2 regions of the Methylobacterium sp. PvR107 genome follow, and region 2 is predicted to be linked to the other one. Evidence: riboswitches for the same ligand, from Rfam matches in the RefSeq annotation. Region 2 holds a riboswitch; the other holds the start of a gene.
The links. A riboswitch is a leader RNA that binds a small molecule or an ion and turns the genes downstream of it on or off. The one in region 2 is predicted to bind fluoride.

Region 1 (9,132 bases), 1.8 Mb from region 2:
TTCCGCGAGGGAGAGTTCGAGCGGCATGGTGACCATGCCATCTACCGTCAGGCGGTAGCTGTCGGCGTCGAGGTCCGGGATGTCGCCGTGGCTGCGGACGTAGAAGTCGGCCTGTTCGGTGAGGAACGCCGCCCGCAGGCGATCGAGCGGCGGCTCGGCGTTGTAGGGCGCCTTTCCGTGGACGATGAGGCGGTCCTTGCGCTGGAACAGGCGGAGCATGGGGTCTTTGTCCTGCGTACTTGACATGTCGACGACGAGAACGCGCCGGGGGCGATAAGGCCCCCGGCGCGCGTCGCCTCAGGGCTTCATTGTCGAGACCACCGCATTCTTCGCGCGATCGACCACGGCGACGCTGAGATCGCGGTTGAGGACGTAGGCGCGGGCGTTGTCGGCCGAGAACGCGATCGCCTGGCGCGGCTCGTTCAGGCCGGTCACCGTGGCGACAACCTTGAGGGTGCCGGTGTCGATCACTGAGAGTGAGTTGTCCTTGAGGTTGCCGGAATAGACGAAGCGACCGTCCGGTGTCAGTGCGGCTCCGTAGGGGTCCTTGCCCACCTCCACCTCGGAGGTGACTTTGCGGGCGGCGATATCGACCACGCCGATGGTATTGCGGCCGCTGTTGGCGGCAAACAGCGTCTTGCCGTCCTTGGTGATCGAGATGGCGCGCAGCTTGTCGAACCCAGCGATCTCGCCGGTGATCTTGTTGGTGGCGGTATCGACCAACGTGATTTTGTCGCCGAGGAAGTTCGTCACGAACACGGTCTTGCCGTCGGGCGACAGCTTCACGCCCTGGCGCGGCTGCGCGAAGCCGGGAATCACGGCATCTGCCAGCATAGTCTTGGTGTCGAACACGGTCAGCGTGCTCGCGGCCTCGTTGTTGACGTAGAGCTTGCCCCCGTCGGCCGAGAGCACGGTGCCGAAGACCCCGGGCCCGGCGGCGAGAACGCCGGCTTCCTTGCCGGTGCCGGTCTCGTAGACCGTGATCCGGCCGGTGCCGCTGTCGGAGACGTAGAAGCGGGCGCCGTCCGGCGCGAACACGATGTTGCGCGGCGTGACGAAGCCGTCGAGGCGGCGCAGCACCGTGCCCTTGGCGACGTCGTAGACGACGACGGCGCTCTCCTCGCTGTTCGATACAGCGGCGACGGTCCCGGCAGCGTTCAGCGCCAAGGCGTTGTTCTTGATCGCGCCGTCGAAACCAGCGGCGGACCCGGGCTGGCCCTGGGCGAGAAGCAAGGCAGCTCCGGCGAGGAAGGCGCGGAGACTGGTGCGGATATGGGTCATGAAGCGGGTCTCTTGGGCATGCGCGCTCGTTCGGCGGCCGGGGCCAGCCGTGCGGGCGGGTTCGAAATCGGATTGCGTCGTGCGGGACCGGTCCGGCCATGCATCGCCTTAAGGAGATGCCAGCGAGGGCGGTCTATTCCCCGAGGCCGGCGAAAAAACGCGGCGGCCTCGGGATTCGGGAGTTCAGGGGGTCGGCTTCAACGCCGTGAGGTAGTCGACGATGGTCTGCACGTCGGCCTGATCGACCGGAGCCTTGTAGATGTGGACCATCTTGTTCACGGTCTCGGTCCACTGCGCCTTCGTGAGCTTGGGCTGGGTCAACACCATCCCGGCCGAATGGCAGGCGAGGCAGTTGTTGTTGACCGCCTCGGCCCCGGGCCCGTCGGGGAAGATCCGGTCGGAGGTCGGCATCTCGATCGATTGCGAGGTGAAGCGCATCGGCTCGGGAGCCGGGGCGGCGAGCGCCACCAGGGGAGACAGTATGAGCGCGACGCTGAGGGCTGCAGAGCGGATCGGGGTCATGGCTGTTCTCCTCAAGCGGCCTGGAAGGACACGGTTTCTATACCGTTCTGCATGAAGCCGGCCCCGTTCCAGACCCGGTCCGTGGGCTGCGCGACGCCGTTGGTGTTGGTGCAGCGGACCTTCACCGTGTGGGTGCCGGCGGCCAACGCCGGCAGGCTGCCCTCGAAGCGGCGGAAGCTGTAGGGGCCCTCGTCCGCGCCGAGCTGTGCTGGAAACCACGTCGCGCCGCCGTCGCCGGAGAAGTCGACCGCCTTCACCCCGCAATCGCCGCCGAAAGCGATGCCGCGCAACGCCACCGGCGCGCCGGCCGTCACCTTGGCGCCATCCTGCAGGTTGGTGACGAACGAGCGCGGTACCATCTTGTTGATCGGCACCGTCTTGAAGCCGGTCTGGCCGGGCTTGATGTTGGCGCCCGGCACGTCCGGGATGCGGTAGGCGGTCTTCATCCAGTACTGGTCGTCGGGCTTGTCCAGCACCTCGATCTCCGACAACATCTTGACCCAGTAGGTCGAGTACCAGCCCGGCACCACGAGGCGAAGCGGGAAGCCGTTGAGAAGCGGCAATTGCTCGCCGTTCATCGCGTAGGCGATCATCACCTCACCGTCGTTGGCGTGGTCGAGATCGAGCGACTTCTTGAAGTCCGGCGCGTCGTCCACGACCGGCTCATCGAGGCCGCTGAAGCGCACCTGCACGGCACCGGCCTTCACCCCGGCCTTTTCGAGCACGTCCTTGAGGCGCACCCCGGTCCAGCGGGCGTTTCCCATCGAGCCGTTGGCCCATTGCGCGCCGGGAACCCGCGGCTCGAACAGCCCGCGGGAGTTGCCCGAGCACTGGTTGACCGCGGCGATCTCGAAGCGCGGCAGGCCGGCGATGGCATCGAGGGAGAGCGAGAGCTCCTTCTCGACATGACCGTGGACCTTGAGACGGAAGGTGCCGGCATCAACCTCGGTTGGGATCGAGGCCCAGTGCCAGCGCACGTAGAAGCGGTCGTTGGGGGTGAACACGCCCTCATCGAACACCGCAAACGGCGTCTCCAGCAGCGGCGGATGGGTTCGCTGGAGGATCATCTCGCCCTTGCCGGGAAAGGCCGTCGTGAGATCCCGCACATCCGGGCCGCCGGGTAGCGGCAGCTTCACCGAGCCCGCGGCCCAGGCCGGCATCGCGGCGGCAAGGCTGCCGAGCCCGAGCCCGCCCAACAGGAGGCGGCGGTTCGTCGGTCTTTCCAATCCGTGCATGGTCTCTCCCTTCAAAGTTCGTCGGCGTCGATGCGTTCGAGGGCACCGGACCCGTGGCGATTCCTTGCGACTAGGGAGATGCTACGGGATGCGTTTAATTCCCACCAACGGTCTTTCGCGATGCGAACGATCTCCCAATGCGATGATTTGAGAATTTTGGATCTCCGCGCCGGTGGTGCCAGATATCGTCTCGACGTCAGACCGCCGGTGCTTCGACAGGCGCGGTCCTGCGACACCCGAACAAGGCGTGACGCTCGGCGAAACCGCGAAGGGCGACAATGCCGAGCGGTTCGAGGGCATGCGCCAGGCCGTGGAGGAAGGTGTCGGTGGCGATCAGCGGCGTGTCGTAGGTCTTGCACAGGCGCTCGACGCGAGCGAGCACGTTGAGATCGCGGCCGATCGCCGTGAAGTCGACCCGGTCGCCGCCGCCGATATTGCCGTAGGCGACCTCCCCAACATGAAGTGCGACGCCGACCTCAAAGGCAGCCCTGTCACCGTCGCGCAGGGTCGCAAGCGCATCGAGTGCGGCCTCGGCGGCACGCAAGGCGGCACGGCGCGCCTCGGCCTCGTCGCGATCGGCATCGAACACGGCCAGCAGCCCGTCACCAATATACTTTAGCACCTCGCCGCCTTCCGCCTCGACGGCCGGCACGATGGCATCGAACATCCGGTTGAGGGCGGCCACGACATGGTCGGGGCTTTGCCGGTCGGACAGTTCACCGAACCCGCGCAGATCGGTCAGCATCATCGCGGCCCGCATGAGGCGTACGTCGCCGCGCCGCACTGTGCCGGCCAGGATTTGCCGCGCCGGGTCGCGCCCGACATAGGCGCTCAGGACCGCGCCAAGCATGTCGTCGAGCGCCTTGATTTCGAACAGCAGCGAGAACGGCTCGACCAGCGCTAGCAACGTCTCGATCTCGATCGGCGTGAAGCCGCCCGGTCTCGCCGTGGCCCAGGAGGCGGCACCCATGCGTCCACGCGCGGCATGCAGCGGCGCGATGAGGTAGTCGGTCAGACCCTCGTTGCGAAGCTCGCCAAGCACGGGAAACGGCAGCGGCCCATCCCCGTCGAGACGGCATTGGAGTGGGGTCCGCGTCTCGACCACGTGCTCGACGGTGTTGCCGTGGAAGGTCGGCGTGCCCTCGATGCCGTGGCGGCGACGCAGGGCTAGGCTCGACGTTCCTGGATGCCAGACGCGCATCACCCACCGGAACGACGGATGCAGGGTCGGCGCGTGGGTGGTGGCGCGGGCCAGCGGCAGGCCAAGCCCCGAGAGGCACGCACTGAACCCATCGAGAAGGGCTGCCGCGTCCACCGCTTCGCGACCCGGCCCCATCAACCATCCCGTCGCCTGCGCGACTGCCTCGGATGAAGATTGGGACGAACGTGTCACGGCAATTCTTCCATCAAGGGGTCGGATCGATGCCATAGCGTGGATCAGACGAGGCCGAGCACATGGATCAGGCCGAGGCTGACGGCGCCGAGGGCAAGGAGCGAGGCGACCACAGCGAGGGTCACCCGCGCCCCGGCCTTGGCGACGCTGCGCACGTCGACCCCGAGGCCGAGTGCCGCCATCGAGACTACGGTCAGCACGTTGGCGGTCTCCGACATCGGCGCGAGCGCGACTTGCGGGATCAGCCCGGCCGAGCGGAGTCCCGCGAGCGCCAGGAAGGCGAGGATGAACCACGGCACCAGGCGGTGGATCGCGAGGCCGCCGGGGGCCGGGCGGTCGCCGGTTGTGACGCCGGGGGCGGCCTCGTCGGTCTCCTCGCGCAGCCGGCTCGCGCCGAGGGAGAGCATCAGAACGACCGGCCCGAGCATCAGCACCCGGACGAGCTTCACCAGGGTTCCGACCTGGACGCTGAGCGCCGCGACCGGCGCGGTGGCGGCGAGGACCTGCGGCACGGCGTAGACGGTGAGGCCGGCGAGCACGCCGTACTGCATCGGCGACAGGCCGAGCAGCGGCACCAGCAGCGGCAGGCCGAGCACCACCAGCACGCCCAGCACCGCGGTGAAGGCGATGGAGGCGGCGACGTCCTCGCCGTCGGCGCCGATCACCGGGGCGGTGGCGGCGATCGCCGAGTTGCCGCAGATCGAGTTGCCGCAGGCGACGAGGATCGCCATGCGCGAATGCAGTCCGAGCGCCCGGCCGATGCCGTAGCTCGACAGGATCGCGACCACGACGACGCCCGCGATGCCGAAGAGCAGGCCCGGGCCGGCGGCGAGGATCGTCGCGAGGCTGAGCGACGCGCCTAGCATTACGACCGCGATCTCCAGCACGGTCTTGGCCCCGAAGGCGATGCCGGGAAAGAAACGCTGCGACGGGGTCCAGGCGGTGCGGATCGCGCTCCCGAGGAGGATCGCCAGCACCAGGGCTTCGAGCCAAGCGCGACCGAACAGGTGCGTCTCGACGGCTTCGAAGCCGACCGCTGCGGCGGTAACTGCCACGCAGAGGCCCAGTCCTGGAAGGATGGCTCTCGTGCCGGCCAGGGCACGCATCGATCGAGGGTGGGAGACAAGTCTGGGGGCGGACATGGGTGGCTCCGATGTGATGCCGGAGAATCCCACTTCCCTTTCATTCACTCCAACGGAATGATTAGATAATTCCAATCACTTAATTAGATCAAATGGGGATCCCCTCGAAGCGTGAGGCGACCCATTCTTGGGGGCCTACAGGCGGATTCAACCGTCGATCCAGCGGGCCTCGATCGTCGTGTCCGCAGCAAACTCATAGATCCTGACGGAGCCCGTCGCGAGTTCGAGTTGCTCGACCTCCGCCGGGCTGAGGTCGTCGAGCGCCATAACGAGCGCCCGCAGGCAATTACCGTGGGCGACGACGAGCACGTCCCCGCCCATGACCGCCGGTAGGATGGATCGGAGGTAGCATGGCACGATGCGGGCGACGGTATCGCGCAGGCTCTCACCGTTCGGCGGCGCCTCGGCGTAGGAGCGCCGCCAGGTCTCGATCCGCTCCGCCCCCCAGCGCGCATCGGCGGCGGTCTTGTCGAGCCCGCTGAGGTCGCCGTAGTCTCGCTCGTCGAGCGCGGCGAAGCGTTGAGGGATTAATCCGGGTTGCCCGAGCGTATCGAGGATAAGCCGGCCGCTCACGACGGCCCGCGTCAGCGTCGAGGTGAAGGCATCGGAAAAGCGCCAGCTGCGCTCGGCCAAACGCCGCCCGGCTGCCACGGCTTCTATCCGACCCTGCTCGGTCAAGGGCGAGTCCAGCAATCCCGTGAACAGACCGGATCGGTTGGCTACGCTCTGGCCATGCCGGACCAGCACGAGACGTCGCGTGATTGGGGCTTTGCGATCGTGAATCACTCTGTCTCCCAAGGCAACGCACTTTCGCGTCGGTCGCATCGCCTCTGATGAAAACGGCATCCGGCTTTAACGAACTTCGACCCTGAGATGGGTTGGACCGTCCATCCGGAGACGGCGATTCATCCTAGGTCCGCTTTAGAACGTCTTGCGACCGAAAGCAGCCAAGCTGCTTCCCACCCACCCCAGTCATCCCGATCGCCTAACGGCGAGGCCGAAGCTGGCCGAAAGCCGCTTGTCCGTTTGAGCAGAGGCAGGGGGAAAGCGGCCGCTCGTGCGGACTGGATGAGCAGTGTTGGATGCTGGGATTTCGAACCGCGACCGAAAGTCATTGACCCTTCGCATCGCCCGCTGTTAAAGGGCTAGCGTGTGATGGGAATGGAGCTTCCCGACAACCGCCCGTGAGGGCTGATGGCTCCTGCTGCGAGGGCACCGCGTGCCCGCTCGCGGCGGGAGCGTTTCCGACGCAACCCGCCGCAAGGCGGGTTTTTTGTTGCCCTCGCTCGATGTGACGAGAGGCGACCTGTGAACTTCTTGATCGTATTCCTGGGTGCGGGTGTCGGCGGAGCCATCCGCCACGGAATCAACCTCGCCACGTCGCGCCTCTTGCCCGGCGTCACGTTCCCCGTCGCCACGCTGTTCATCAACGTCCTTGGCTCGTTCCTGATGGGCATCATCGCCGAGAGCTTCGTGCTCCGCGGCTCCGGCGGGCATCCCCTGCGCCTGCTGCTGACCACCGGGGTGCTCGGCGGCTTCACGACCTTTTCGACCTTCTCGCTCGACGCGATCACGCTTTACGAGCGGGGCCAGACCGGGGCGGCCTTCGCCTACGTCCTCGCTTCCGTGATCGCGGCACTGCTCGGCCTCCTGGCGGCCCTGGCGCTGGTGCGCGGCCTCCTGGGCATGGGGCCGACGTGAGCCCGGCCGGTACGCCGGCAACACCCCGTCCGCCGCCTCCGGCGAGGCGTGGACAATCCGGCAAGGGAGGCCGCGATGACCAATCGACCCGAGAGCAACGACCCAGACCCCGAACTGAGCGACGTCGACGCGCTGCGGCGCGCCGAGCGGGAGCGCAAGCGATCGAGCGCACGCGTGCGTCACGGCAGCACCGCCCTGATCGTGTTCGCGGTCGCCGTCCTGCTGATCCTGGCGCTCGCCTCCGTCTGGATCGTCACCCAACCCTGAACCGGCCCAGAAGGAGTTTTTAACGTGAAGCTTGAAGCCATCGCAGTCGGCGATCCGACCTTCCACGAGGTCAACGTACTGGTCGAGGTGCCGGTCGGCGGAGAGCCGGTCAAATACGAGCTCGACAAAGCCGCCGGCGCGCTCGTGGTCGACCGATTCCTGCACACGCCGATGCGCTACCCGGGCAATTACGGCTTCATTCCGAACACCCTTTCGGAGGACGGCGATCCCTGCGACGTGCTGGTGGCTAACACCCGCGGGGTTCTGCCCGGTGCGGTATTGCGGGTCCGGCCCGTCGGCGTGCTGCTGATGGAAGACGAGCACGGTCCGGATGAGAAGATCGTCGCGGTCCCGGCGCAACGCCTGACGCGCCGCTACGACGCCATCCACGAGCATACCGACCTGCCGGAAATTACCCGCAGCCAGATCCACCACTTCTTTGAGCACTACAAGGACTTGGAGCCCGGCAAGTGGGTCCGAATCACCGGCTGGGACACGGCGGCCGCGGCGCGGGCGATGATCGCGGCGGCCGTGGAACGCCACCGGGCGGCCGGACCCGAGCCGATAACGCCGTGAGGGGCCTGCTGCAGTCCTGGCAGGCCTGGGCCCTGCTCTCGGCCGGCTTCGCGGCGCTGACGGCGATCTTCGCCAAGGTCGGCATCGAGGCGGTGGGCTCGGACTTCGCCACCTTCGTCCGTACCGCCGTGATCCTGCTCGTCCTCGGCGGCATCTTGATTGCGACCGGCCAGTGGGAGCCGCTCTCGTCGGTCTCCCGCCGGACCTACCTGTTCCTAGTCCTGTCCGGCTTGGCCACCGGGGGCTCCTGGCTGTGCTACTTCCGGGCGCTCAAGCTAGGCGATGCGGCGCGGGTCGCACCCATCGACAAGCTCAGCGTCGTGCTCGTCGCCGTGTTCGGGGTCGTGTTCCTGGGGGAGCGGCTGTCCGGACCCAATTGGCTCGGCGTCGGCCTGATCGCAGCCGGCGCGATCCTCGTCGCTTTCCGGGGGTGAGCGCATGGGCGACGTCTCCTGGTTCGGCGTGGTCATCACCTTCCAGGTCACCTTCACCGAACTGTTCATCGCGGCCACGGTCCTGATCGCGGGAGCCTACCGCTTCGGTTGGCGGAGCCTCCTATTGGGCGGCGTCCTCGGCGGAACCGCCGTCGCCGTGCTGGCTTGGGTGTTACAGGCTGCGGCCTACCGGTTCGCGCTGCATCTCCTCGACGCCATCGCCGCCGCGCTGCTGCTGGCGTTCGGGATCTACCTGCTCTGGGAGTTCCTCCAGGGTCTTAGTCAGTGGGACGGGACCAGCCCGAAACCGCCTGTATTCTCCGGCAACTGGCCGCGTCCACTCAACTTGGCCGGCATCGGCGTCGGGTTCTGGGCGCTGGTCACGGAAGGGCTGGAAGTCCTGGTCGTCTGGCTTGGCGTCGCACTGCGTGAGGGGGCCGCGACCGCGACGCTCGGGGTCGCGCTCGGCGTCGCGATCATCGGCGCGTTGGCGGCGACGTTGGGCCGAACGGGGGTTTTCCGAAGCGTACCGCCATTCCTTTTGGATGGCGCCGCTGCCTTCATGGTCGTCGCCTACGGCT
Region 2 (9,132 bases):
TCGGCGGATGCGGGGCCGGAAAGCTGGAAGACCCACCAGCCGGGGCGTCGATCTCTCGTGCCGGCGGCACGGTGATATTCTGCCTGCCGCAGCACCGTCATCCTGGTGGATGGCGGGTGCGACCTGCGGGGTTCCGGCAGGCCCCGCCCCACGGCGTCAGGAGGCGTCGGCCTCCTTTCGCGTTTTCAGGGCCCTGGTCGAAGGATCGGATAGGGCTTTCACAGCTCTCGCCGGAGATCTCGTTCGCGCATCCTTCAGAACGCGACGCGGTAAAGCTCGTGCCCGTGTCGCACCTGGAATGATTCAGCATTTCTGAGAATGGCTCGGCAACCATGGTCGCCAAGATTGTGTCGGTTGTACCGAAGTAAGACCTTCTCTACTGCGGCCCCTGCTTGGCAAATTCTGAAAGCACCCCGCGCAGCACCTTGAGCCGCGCGTCGTAGGCCGCGGTGAGGCAGGTCACGTCGGCGCCGCAGGTCCGGCGCTCCTGCAGCCACGCCTCCTGGTCGTCGCGCAGCTTGCCCTGTCCGCCCATCGGCAGCACGGCCTTCAGGATCTCGAACCGGGTCGCCATCTCGACGTCCCGGTCGTTGAGGGGCAGGTGCGCGCAGATGGCCTTCTCGTCGGGCGCTCCGGCCTTGTCGCAGGGAAAGCTCGCCGCGTAGGCCGAGGGACTGGACCCGAGGGGGGCGAGCAGCAGCAGGAGGACGAGCGGTTTCGACATGGGCTCAGAACGAACCGGCCGGCGAAAGGCTCCCGCGCGGCGGCGGCGGCGGGAATCGGACCCGGATCACAGGATCCCGGGATCAGAGGCCCGGCTTGACGATCGCCAGGATGACGATGCCGATCATCAGCAGCGTCGGCACCTCGTTGAGCACCCGGTAGAACCGGTGGCCGCGGGTGTTCCGGTCGGCGGCGAAATCCTTGACCATCCGGGCGAGCCAGCCGTGGATCCCTGACATCGCGAGCACCAGCACGAACTTCGCCTGCAGCCAGGGGCTCGCGTAGAAGCCGCTCATCCCGGCGAGGGCCAGCCCGAAGACCCAGGTGGCGATCAGCGCGGGGTTCATGATCGCCCTGAGCAGGCGGCGCTCCATCACCTTGAAGGTCGCCGATTGCGCCTCCGAGCCCGGCGGCAGGCTCGCGTGGTAGACGAACAGCCGCGGCAGGTAGAGCATCCCGGCCATCCAGGCGATCAGGCTGATGACGTGGCCGGCCTTGATCCAGTCGTACAGCACAGGCGGCTCAGCCCCGCAGCCGCGCGAGCATGCGCTCGACATGGGCCACCGGCGTCTGCGGCGTGATGCCGTGGCCGAGGTTGAAGATGTGCGGCAGGCCGTCGGTCGCCGCCAGCACCGCGTCCACCGCCGCGTCCAGGGGGGCGCCCCCTTCGATCAGCGTGTCCGGATGCAGGTTGCCCTGCGTCACCATGGTGGCCGGCACCCGCGCCCGCAGGGCCCTCAGGTCCACGCCCCAATCGACCCCGACCGCGTCGGCGCCGGTTTCCGGCACCACCCGGGCATGGCCGTCGAGGCCCGAGCCGCGGGCGAACACGATGATCTTGGCCCCCGGCACTTTTTCGCGCACGCCCGCGATCATCCGGGCGATCGGCCTCAGCGACCAGCGGGTGAGGGCATCCGCGGACGCATCCGGCAGGGCGCTCTCGGCGACGTCGCCAACGGGCTCGACCGTGCCGCCGGAAGCCGAAACAGCACGCGGCAGGGTGCCGGCATGGGATTCGAAGATCTGCACCGCGTCGGCGCCGGCCTCGAGCTGGCGCACGAGGTAGTCGGTCTGCACGGTGACGAGGCGGTCGATCAGGGAATCGACCAGGGCGGTGTCGCCCTCGGCCAGCGCCCGCGCGGGGGCGAGGTCCGGGGTGCCGCGGCCGCCGATCATGTAGCTCGCCACCGTCCAGGGGGCGCCGCAGAAGCCGAGCAGCGTGGTCTCGTCCGGCAGTTCGGCGCGCAGTCGCGTCACCGTCTCGAAGACCGGCGCGAGATGGGTCATCACCGCCGGGTCGCCGGCCTCGCGCAGCTGCGCGAACGCCTCGCGGCCGTCGAGCGGGTCGAGGCGCGGGCCCTCGCCCTCGACGAAGCGCACGTCCTGGCCGAGCGCATGCGGGACGACGAGGATGTCGGAGAACAGGATCGCCGCGTCGAAGCCGAAGCGGCGGATCGGCTGGAGCGTCACCTCGACGGCGAAGTCCGGGCTGTAGCAGAGGTCGAGGAACGAGCCGGCTTCCGCCCGGGTCGCCCGGTATTCCGGCAGGTAGCGGCCGGCCTGGCGCATCATCCAGGCGGGCGGCGGTCCGATCGCTTCGCCCTCGAGGACGCGCAGCACCTTCCGCTCGGACGTCTTCCGCCCGGACCCGCGCTCCGTCCCCGTCATGGTCGTTCCCATCCCGTCTCCGTCATCCCGCATGCCCGTCGGCGCGCGTCCTGTCGAGTCGCGGCGCGCCGATCCCCACACAGGCCCCTTCGAAAAGAAAAGAGAGATTCTAGGACTCTGTTTTTTCTATTGGGGGGCCGAATCGCGGGGGCACAAAAGCGTCCACAGGCGGTCCCCGACGCCGCGCCGTTAACGAGGCTTTAAAGGATTCGCTCCATCTTGCGAGAACCGGATGGTCCGACAGCACCTTGGCAACGCCGAGTCGTGTACGGGCCCCGGTTGCGTCCCGGATTCTCCCAGAGGCCCGGATTCCGCGCGTCCCGCCCGCCTGCCTGTGAACGGCGGAGTCGATAGCGCGCGAGAGAATCGGCCTGGACCGGCCCGGTCGGGCATCCTATCCACATTCATCGACTCCCCTGGCGGCCGGCGGTGGATAACGTTGGTGCCGCGCCAGTCGACCGCAGAGGCGATCGGAATGGGCCGCAGCTACTTCCACCTCCACCTCGTCTCCGATTCCACCGGCGAGACGCTGATCAATGTCGGGCGCGCCGCGGCCGCGCAGTACGAGGGCGTGTCGGCGATCGAGCACGTGTACCCGCTGGTCCGCTCGGCCGCGCAGCTCGACCGGGTGATCTCGGAGATCCGGGCGGCGCCGGGCCTCGTCCTCTACACCCTGGTCGGCGGCGACCTCGGCGAGCGGCTGGAGGACGTCGCCCGCGAGACCGGCTCGCCCTGCCTGTCGGTGCTGCGGCCGGTCCATGACCTGCTGCGCGCCTATCTGGGCGCCGAGACCACGGCGCGGCCCGGCGCCCAGCACATGCTGAACGCCGAGTATTTCAAGCGCATCGACGCGATGAACTTCACGCTGGCCCACGACGACGGCAACCTGCCGGACGATCTGGAGGAGGCCGACGTGATCCTGCTCGGCGTCAGCCGGACCTCGAAGACGCCGACCTCGATCTACCTCGCCAATCGCGGCCTCAAGACCACGAACCTGCCGCTGGTGCCGGGCATGCCGCTGCCGCCGGCGATCGAGCGCGCCCGGAAACCCCTCGTCGTCGGCCTGTTCGCCTCGCCGGAGCGGATCGTGCAGATCCGCCAGAACCGGCTGTCCAGCCTCAACGCCGACGAATCCTCCCTCTACGTCGACCGCTCGGCGGTGGCGGACGAGATCACGATGTCGCGCCGCCTGTTCGTCAAGAACCGCTGGCCGACGATCGACGTGACCCGCCGCTCGATCGAGGAGACCGCGGCGGCGATCGTCGACCTCCACCGCGACCACCGGCTGAAGTTCATCGCCGATTGAGTCCCGGGTTCCCAAAGGGCTCGGCCCCCTGGCGGAGGCCAGGGGCGGCGCCCCTGGGTCTATGCAGGGTTCCACCCTGCACCCGCGAAAGGTCTCGACCTTTCGAAACCGGGACGTCTCAGCTGCCGCTCAGGACCGCCCGCACCAGGGCGAGGCCCGCCACCAGGCCCACGAGGCCGGCGGCGACCGAGGCCACGACGTAGAGGGCGGCCATGCCCGTCTCACCCCGCTCGTACAGGCTGATCGCGTCGAGCGAGAAGGTCGAGAAGGTGGTGAAGCCGCCCAAGATTCCGGTGGTCAGGAACAGCCGCGTCGGGTGGCCGGCCGCGCCCCGCAGGGCAAAACCCTCGGCGAGCACGCCCATCAGGAACGAGCCCAAAACGTTGATGATCAGCGTGGCCAGGGGAAAGCCGAGGCCCGGCAGCAGCCGCGCCACCGCGACGTTGACCCCGTGGCGGGCCCCGCCGCCGAGCCCGGCCCCGAGGATGACGATGAGGGTGTTGATCATGTCTGCCCTTCCTGTTCGGTCGGGCGGCCGCGTCGTGTCGCGGCTTCGGCGCATGGCCCCACCGCGGACGGCGGAGGGCACGCCCGTTCGGTAGGAGCCATCAGCCCGGCAGGGCGGCCAGGAGTGGCGACCGCCAGGCGGTTGTCGGGGAGCTCCATCCCCATCGCCGACAGGCTTAGCGCAGGATGCGCGGCAGGGAAATCGGGTTTTCCGAACGCCCGCGCGCCGCGAGACGATGTTCACCGAGCGCCTGTCCCTCCCCCTTGTGGGGAGGGATGGGGGTGGTTCGGGATCGCGCGTTCCGGTGCCGCTTGCGCCACCCCCGCCTCCAACGCCTCCCCACAAGGGGGCGGGGAGCGGGGTCCGGAGGGAGGCCCGCGCCGGCTCAGCGGGCGAAGGCGAAGTGGCTGCGCTGCTCGATCTGGGCGGCGTAGAAATCCTCGATCACCTCGCGGACCACCTCGGCCAGCTCGTCGCCCCGGTGCTCGTCGAGCTGGATGTCGCTGCCGACCGTCCGGCCGATCGCGCAGCTCGCGGCCCCCGGTACGAGGCGCTCGTTGTAGCGCTGGTTCAGGCCCGAGACCGAGATGTAGTTGCTGCCGCCGAGTTCGGGCCCGTACTTGATCTTGATCTTCTGCTCAGACTCGGTGCCGCGCAGCTGCGCGCAGAGGCTGATGAAGTTGTCCTGATCGATCTTGGCCTCGAGCCCGGTGATGCTGCCGTGGACGTTGTCCTCCTCGTTGAGGACCTCGGCCATCAGGTGCAGCACCCCGACCACCGGTTCCAGCGCCCGCGCGCCGTCCTCCAGGAGCTTCTTGCGGAAGTCGTTGCTGCGGGCATCGGCCTCCTGCAGCCGCGCGCGGAACCTGTCCTTGACCTCGTTCACGCGTGCCATCGCGCGCCTCCCTGGTGGTTCAAGCCGATGCTTTGATGCTCGGACATTGAGAACCTACGGAGGCCCGACAGATGATGCAAGATCGTGCAAAATATTGATGCCTGATTATAACTTGAGCCGTTGCACAGGAATAATACTTGCTCACGAACTGTGCAACGGTGTCCGTCCGGGCGGCCGGGCTTACTTGAGGAGCTGCAGCAGGCTCCGTCCGGCCGGGGTCTTGAGTTCCTTGGCGTCGAGCGTGCCGTCGTTGTCGGGATCGGCAGCCTTGAAGCGCTGCTCGACCAAGGCGAGGTATTCCTTGCGGTCGAGGGTGCCGTCGGAATCGGGATCGGCGGCCTTCAGGTCCTTCTTGCTGAGCCGGCCCTTCAGTTCCTTGGCGTCGACGGTGCCGTCCTTGTCGGTCTCGGCGGCGTCGAAGACCTTGCCGGCGGCGGCCTGCGCCTCGGCCAGATCGATCGTGCCGTCATGGTCGGTGTCGACCGCTTTCAGCGTGCGCTCGGTGCCGGCGGACCGGGCCAGGGCCGAGGCCGGCAGGGCGGCCGGGACGGCCAGGCCGAGGGCGAGGGTCGCGGCCAGCGCGCGGGCATGTGTGGTCAGGATCGCGGGCATGCGCGAAATCTCCAGTGGCAATCAGCGTCGGCAGCCCAAGCCGTCATGCGGTGTGCCGTTCCCGGAGGCGCGTTCACAAGCTGACGATCATCAACGGCGGGCAGGGCGGGGCCGCGCTCCGGCAACATCCCGGCGCCCGGGCTCCGCTGCGCCCCCGGGATGACGGAGCGACCGTTCCCGCCTCGGAAAGCGGAAGGCGGTTCCCCTTTCGCTGCCGATCCCCGCTCCCGTGATCAGCGCGCGGGGCCGTCCAGCGGCGCCAGCCGCTCCGGCCCGGGCGGCCCGGCGACTCGTTCCGGGCGCGACAGCGCGCGGGCCAGGGCCGGCAGGTCCGGGACGGGAGCGCCCGAAGCTCCGAAGACCGATCGGTCGAGCGCCGCCAGGGCTGCCGCCACGTCCGGCCGCCCCCGCCAGATCCCGGCGAGGTCCGGGGCGTCCCGCATCGCCGCGTCCAGCGCGGCGCGGAACCCGGCCGGATCGCCCGACCGGGCCGCCGCGCGCAGGGCCCGGCGGGCGGGAGCGGACAGGCGCAAGGCCGGCCGGCCGAGACCGAAGCCGATCAGCGCCAGGCCCAGCCCGAAGGCGGCGAGCGCCGCGGCGGCGGTCACGAGCGGCGAGGGGATCGCGGGCGGCGCCCGGTCGGCCTCACGATCGGGCAGGCCGCCGCCGATCTGCCGGGCCGGGATCTCGGTCTCGCGCATCGTCCGGGTGGCGGTGTCGAACCACGGGATCGCGATGGCGTCGAGGGGGATGATCTCCGGCACGCCGGGCTTCACGTCCCACTGGTAGGTGGCCCGCGCCACCGGTCCGGAGGGGGTCAGCAGGGTCTCGCGGGTGACGGGGCCCGCGAAGGTGATGATGCCGCGGGTGCGCATCACCGGCCGCGGCGGCAGGCCTTCCGCCACCATGCCCTGCGCCTCCAGGGTGACGATCCGGCGGGCGGTCTCGCCGACCTTGATGGTCTCGGGGTCGGGGCTCCAGGAATCCGTGATCGCAACGTCCTTGGCGGGCAGCCACCAGGGCTCCTTGGCGTCGGGACCGCCGGTGGGCTCGGTCCATGGCGCCACCGGGAACGGGATCGGCTTCGAGCGCACCTCGACCAGCCGCCGCTCGCCGACATCGTTGACCGTCAGCTTGTGGATGAACGGCTCGATGGTGAATTGCCCGGCATGGTGCGGGAACACCGCGACGGTGCGGTCGAACGCGATGGCGCTCTGGCCGTCGGGGAGCTTGGTCCGGCTCCAGTGGTCGCGGCCGAGCTGGGTCCACGAGAAGTTGGCGAGCGAGGGCTGCACCACCTCCTCCAGCAGGATCGGCTGCTTGTAGACCCCGTGGATCTTCAACAGCACCATCTCGCGGGAGAAGGGCGCGCTGTTGCCGTTCAGCTCCGCGGTGACCGTGAGGGTGAGGTCGCCGGGCTCGATCTCGGCCTGGGCGGGGAGGGGGTTGAGGGCGAGGACCAGGGCGAGGTGCCAGACGGGCGTCCCCCGCCCCCCTCGGCGGGGGAGGGTACCCTGCGGAGCAGGGGGGGAGGGGGGCAGCGCGACCGTGCAGGTCTCAGCGCCGGTCGTGACCTCTCCGGAAGCGTCGCTCCCCTCGCCCGACCGCCTTCGGGGGTCCCCCTCCCCCGCAGAGGGGGGAGGGGGGCGGCGCATCTCGGAAACCCCAAAACAACTCACCACGGGTTGCTCCCGGCGGGAATCGCGGTGCCGGCCTCGACCCGGCGGGTCTGCTCGGCGCGCAGGCGCAGCTTGAGATAGCGGCCGGGATCGTCCGGCAGGGTCTGGAGCCAGAGCCGATCCGGGCGAATCTCGTGTGCCTCGAAGCTCTTGGTCACCCGGCGGACCTCGCGCTCGGGCGCCTCGGCCACCATGGCGGCGCCGCCGCCGGTGCGGCCGCGGCCGGCCGCGTCGCCGGCCGAGCCGCGGGCCTGGCCCTTGCCGGCGTCGATCGATTGCTGCTCGGCCTTGCCGCGGCGGGCGACCTTGCTGTTGCCCGGCAGCGACGCGCTGGCGTTGGATTCCTTGTTGCCGGCCAGGCCCTCGCCGCTGGAAGCGGCGTTGATGTCGTTGTTCTGGTCCTGGTTGGCGGTGTTGTTGTAGCGGGCACCGTACTGGGCGGTGCCGTTGGCGATGCCGCCGCCGGGGCCGCGGTCGATCACCTCGGCCTGCATCCGGGCGATCAGCGAGCGGTTGGCCTGGGCGTCGGCGTCGCGGGGGTTGAAGCGCAGGGCCTCGTCGTAGGCCGCGAGGGCGCCGGCGAGGTCGCCCGATTTCGCCAGCGCGTTGCCGAGATTGTAGCTCGCCCGGCGGCCGCCGGTGCGGAACAGCGCGATCGCCGCGTCGTAGCGCCCGGCTTCATAGAGCGCGGCGGCGCGCCAAGCCGGATCGTCGAGCACCTGCGCGGCGAGGCCCGGCAGGCCCAGGCCCATCAGCAGCCGCCCGAAGCCGGTGCGCGGCTGCGAGACGGCGAGCAGCGCCAGGAGGCCGAGGCTGGCGAGCGCGAGCCCGGCGAGCCGGGCGCGGCGCCGCCAGCGCGGCGGCAGGCCGGCCCGGAGCGGGGCGGCGAAGCCGGGATTGGGAAGGGTCAGCCGCATCGCGCGCTCCTCATCAGGCGCTTCTGCGGAACAGGATCAGGGCCGGCACGGCCGCGAGCAGCAGCAGCCAGCGCCCGAGATCCGCGTAGGCCAGCACGCCGTAGCCGCCGGCCGCGAGGTGCTGACTGAGCCCGGCCCCGACCGCGTCGAGCACCGGGCCGGGGCTCGCGATGTCGGCGATCGTGCCGCCGCCGGATCGCGCGAGGGCGTCCAGCGCCGTCCGGTCGGGCTTCGGCGCACCGGGCGGGAGCGGCTTGTCGGCGGGGACGAACAGGGCATGGAGGCGCCAGCCGTGCTCCGCGATGGCGCGCGCCTCGCGGGTCGCGGCCTCGCCGATGCCGTCGCCGTCGCTGATCAGCACCACGTCGGCCGCGACCACGCTGGCCTCCGCGAGCGTACGGCGGGCGAGCGCCAGGCCGCGCTCCGGATGGGAGCCGCGGTCCGGCACCGTGTCGGCGTCCAGGGCGAACAGGGTGGTGCCGAGGCTGTCGCGGTCGGTGGTGGGCGAGGCGGCGAGGTAGGCGTCGCCGGCATAGACGACGAGCGACACGGCCCGGGTGCCGGCGGCCTCGGCCACCGCGGCTGCGGCCTGCCGGACGCCCTGGAGGTTGCCGCCCTCGGCGACCGAGCGGGACAGGTCGACGACGAGCACGGTCTCGTCGAGGTTGCGGAAGGTGCGCCCGTCGGCGCGTTCCACCGCGGGGCCGGTGAGCGCGAGGGCGATCAGCCCGGCCGCGAGCGCGGCGGCGCGGTTCGCCTGCCGCCGCCCGCCGAGCACCGCGCCGGTCCGGGCGAGATGGGCCATCAGCGCTGGATCGACCGCC

Region 1: it holds a riboswitch for fluoride, as region 2 does, so the genes downstream of both, crcB (fluoride efflux transporter CrcB) here and crcB (fluoride efflux transporter CrcB) in region 2, are expected to answer to the same signal.

What each region holds. Positions count from the first base shown of each region.
Region 1 covers NZ_JAFIBW010000001.1:5,046,889-5,056,020, forward strand. The annotation lists gene JOE48_RS23865 (sulfite oxidase) at 1-219, opposite strand, end outside; gene JOE48_RS23870 (beta-propeller fold lactonase family protein) at 298-1,281, opposite strand; gene JOE48_RS23875 (c-type cytochrome) at 1,465-1,803, opposite strand; gene JOE48_RS23880 (molybdopterin-dependent oxidoreductase) at 1,815-3,038, opposite strand; gene JOE48_RS23885 (adenylate/guanylate cyclase domain-containing protein) at 3,235-4,374, opposite strand; gene JOE48_RS23890 (YeiH family protein) at 4,476-5,537, opposite strand; gene JOE48_RS23895 (2,3-bisphosphoglycerate-dependent phosphoglycerate mutase) at 5,721-6,335, opposite strand; fluoride riboswitch at 6,722-6,784, shown strand; gene crcB (fluoride efflux transporter CrcB) at 6,882-7,274, shown strand; gene JOE48_RS23905 (hypothetical protein) at 7,350-7,541, shown strand; gene ppa (inorganic diphosphatase) at 7,566-8,117, shown strand; gene JOE48_RS23915 (EamA family transporter) at 8,114-8,551, shown strand; gene JOE48_RS23920 (hypothetical protein) at 8,556-9,132, shown strand, end outside.
Region 2 covers NZ_JAFIBW010000001.1:3,278,093-3,287,224, forward strand. The annotation lists gene JOE48_RS15505 (lysozyme inhibitor LprI family protein) at 377-724, opposite strand; gene hemJ (protoporphyrinogen oxidase HemJ) at 807-1,238, opposite strand; gene JOE48_RS15515 (uroporphyrinogen decarboxylase) at 1,246-2,403, opposite strand; gene JOE48_RS15520 (pyruvate, water dikinase regulatory protein) at 2,867-3,697, shown strand; gene crcB (fluoride efflux transporter CrcB) at 3,816-4,205, opposite strand; fluoride riboswitch at 4,290-4,376, opposite strand; gene JOE48_RS15530 (hypothetical protein) at 4,591-5,100, opposite strand; gene JOE48_RS15535 (EF-hand domain-containing protein) at 5,281-5,712, opposite strand; gene JOE48_RS15540 (hypothetical protein) at 5,946-7,367, opposite strand; gene JOE48_RS15545 (tetratricopeptide repeat protein) at 7,388-8,308, opposite strand; gene JOE48_RS15550 (vWA domain-containing protein) at 8,322-9,132, opposite strand, start outside.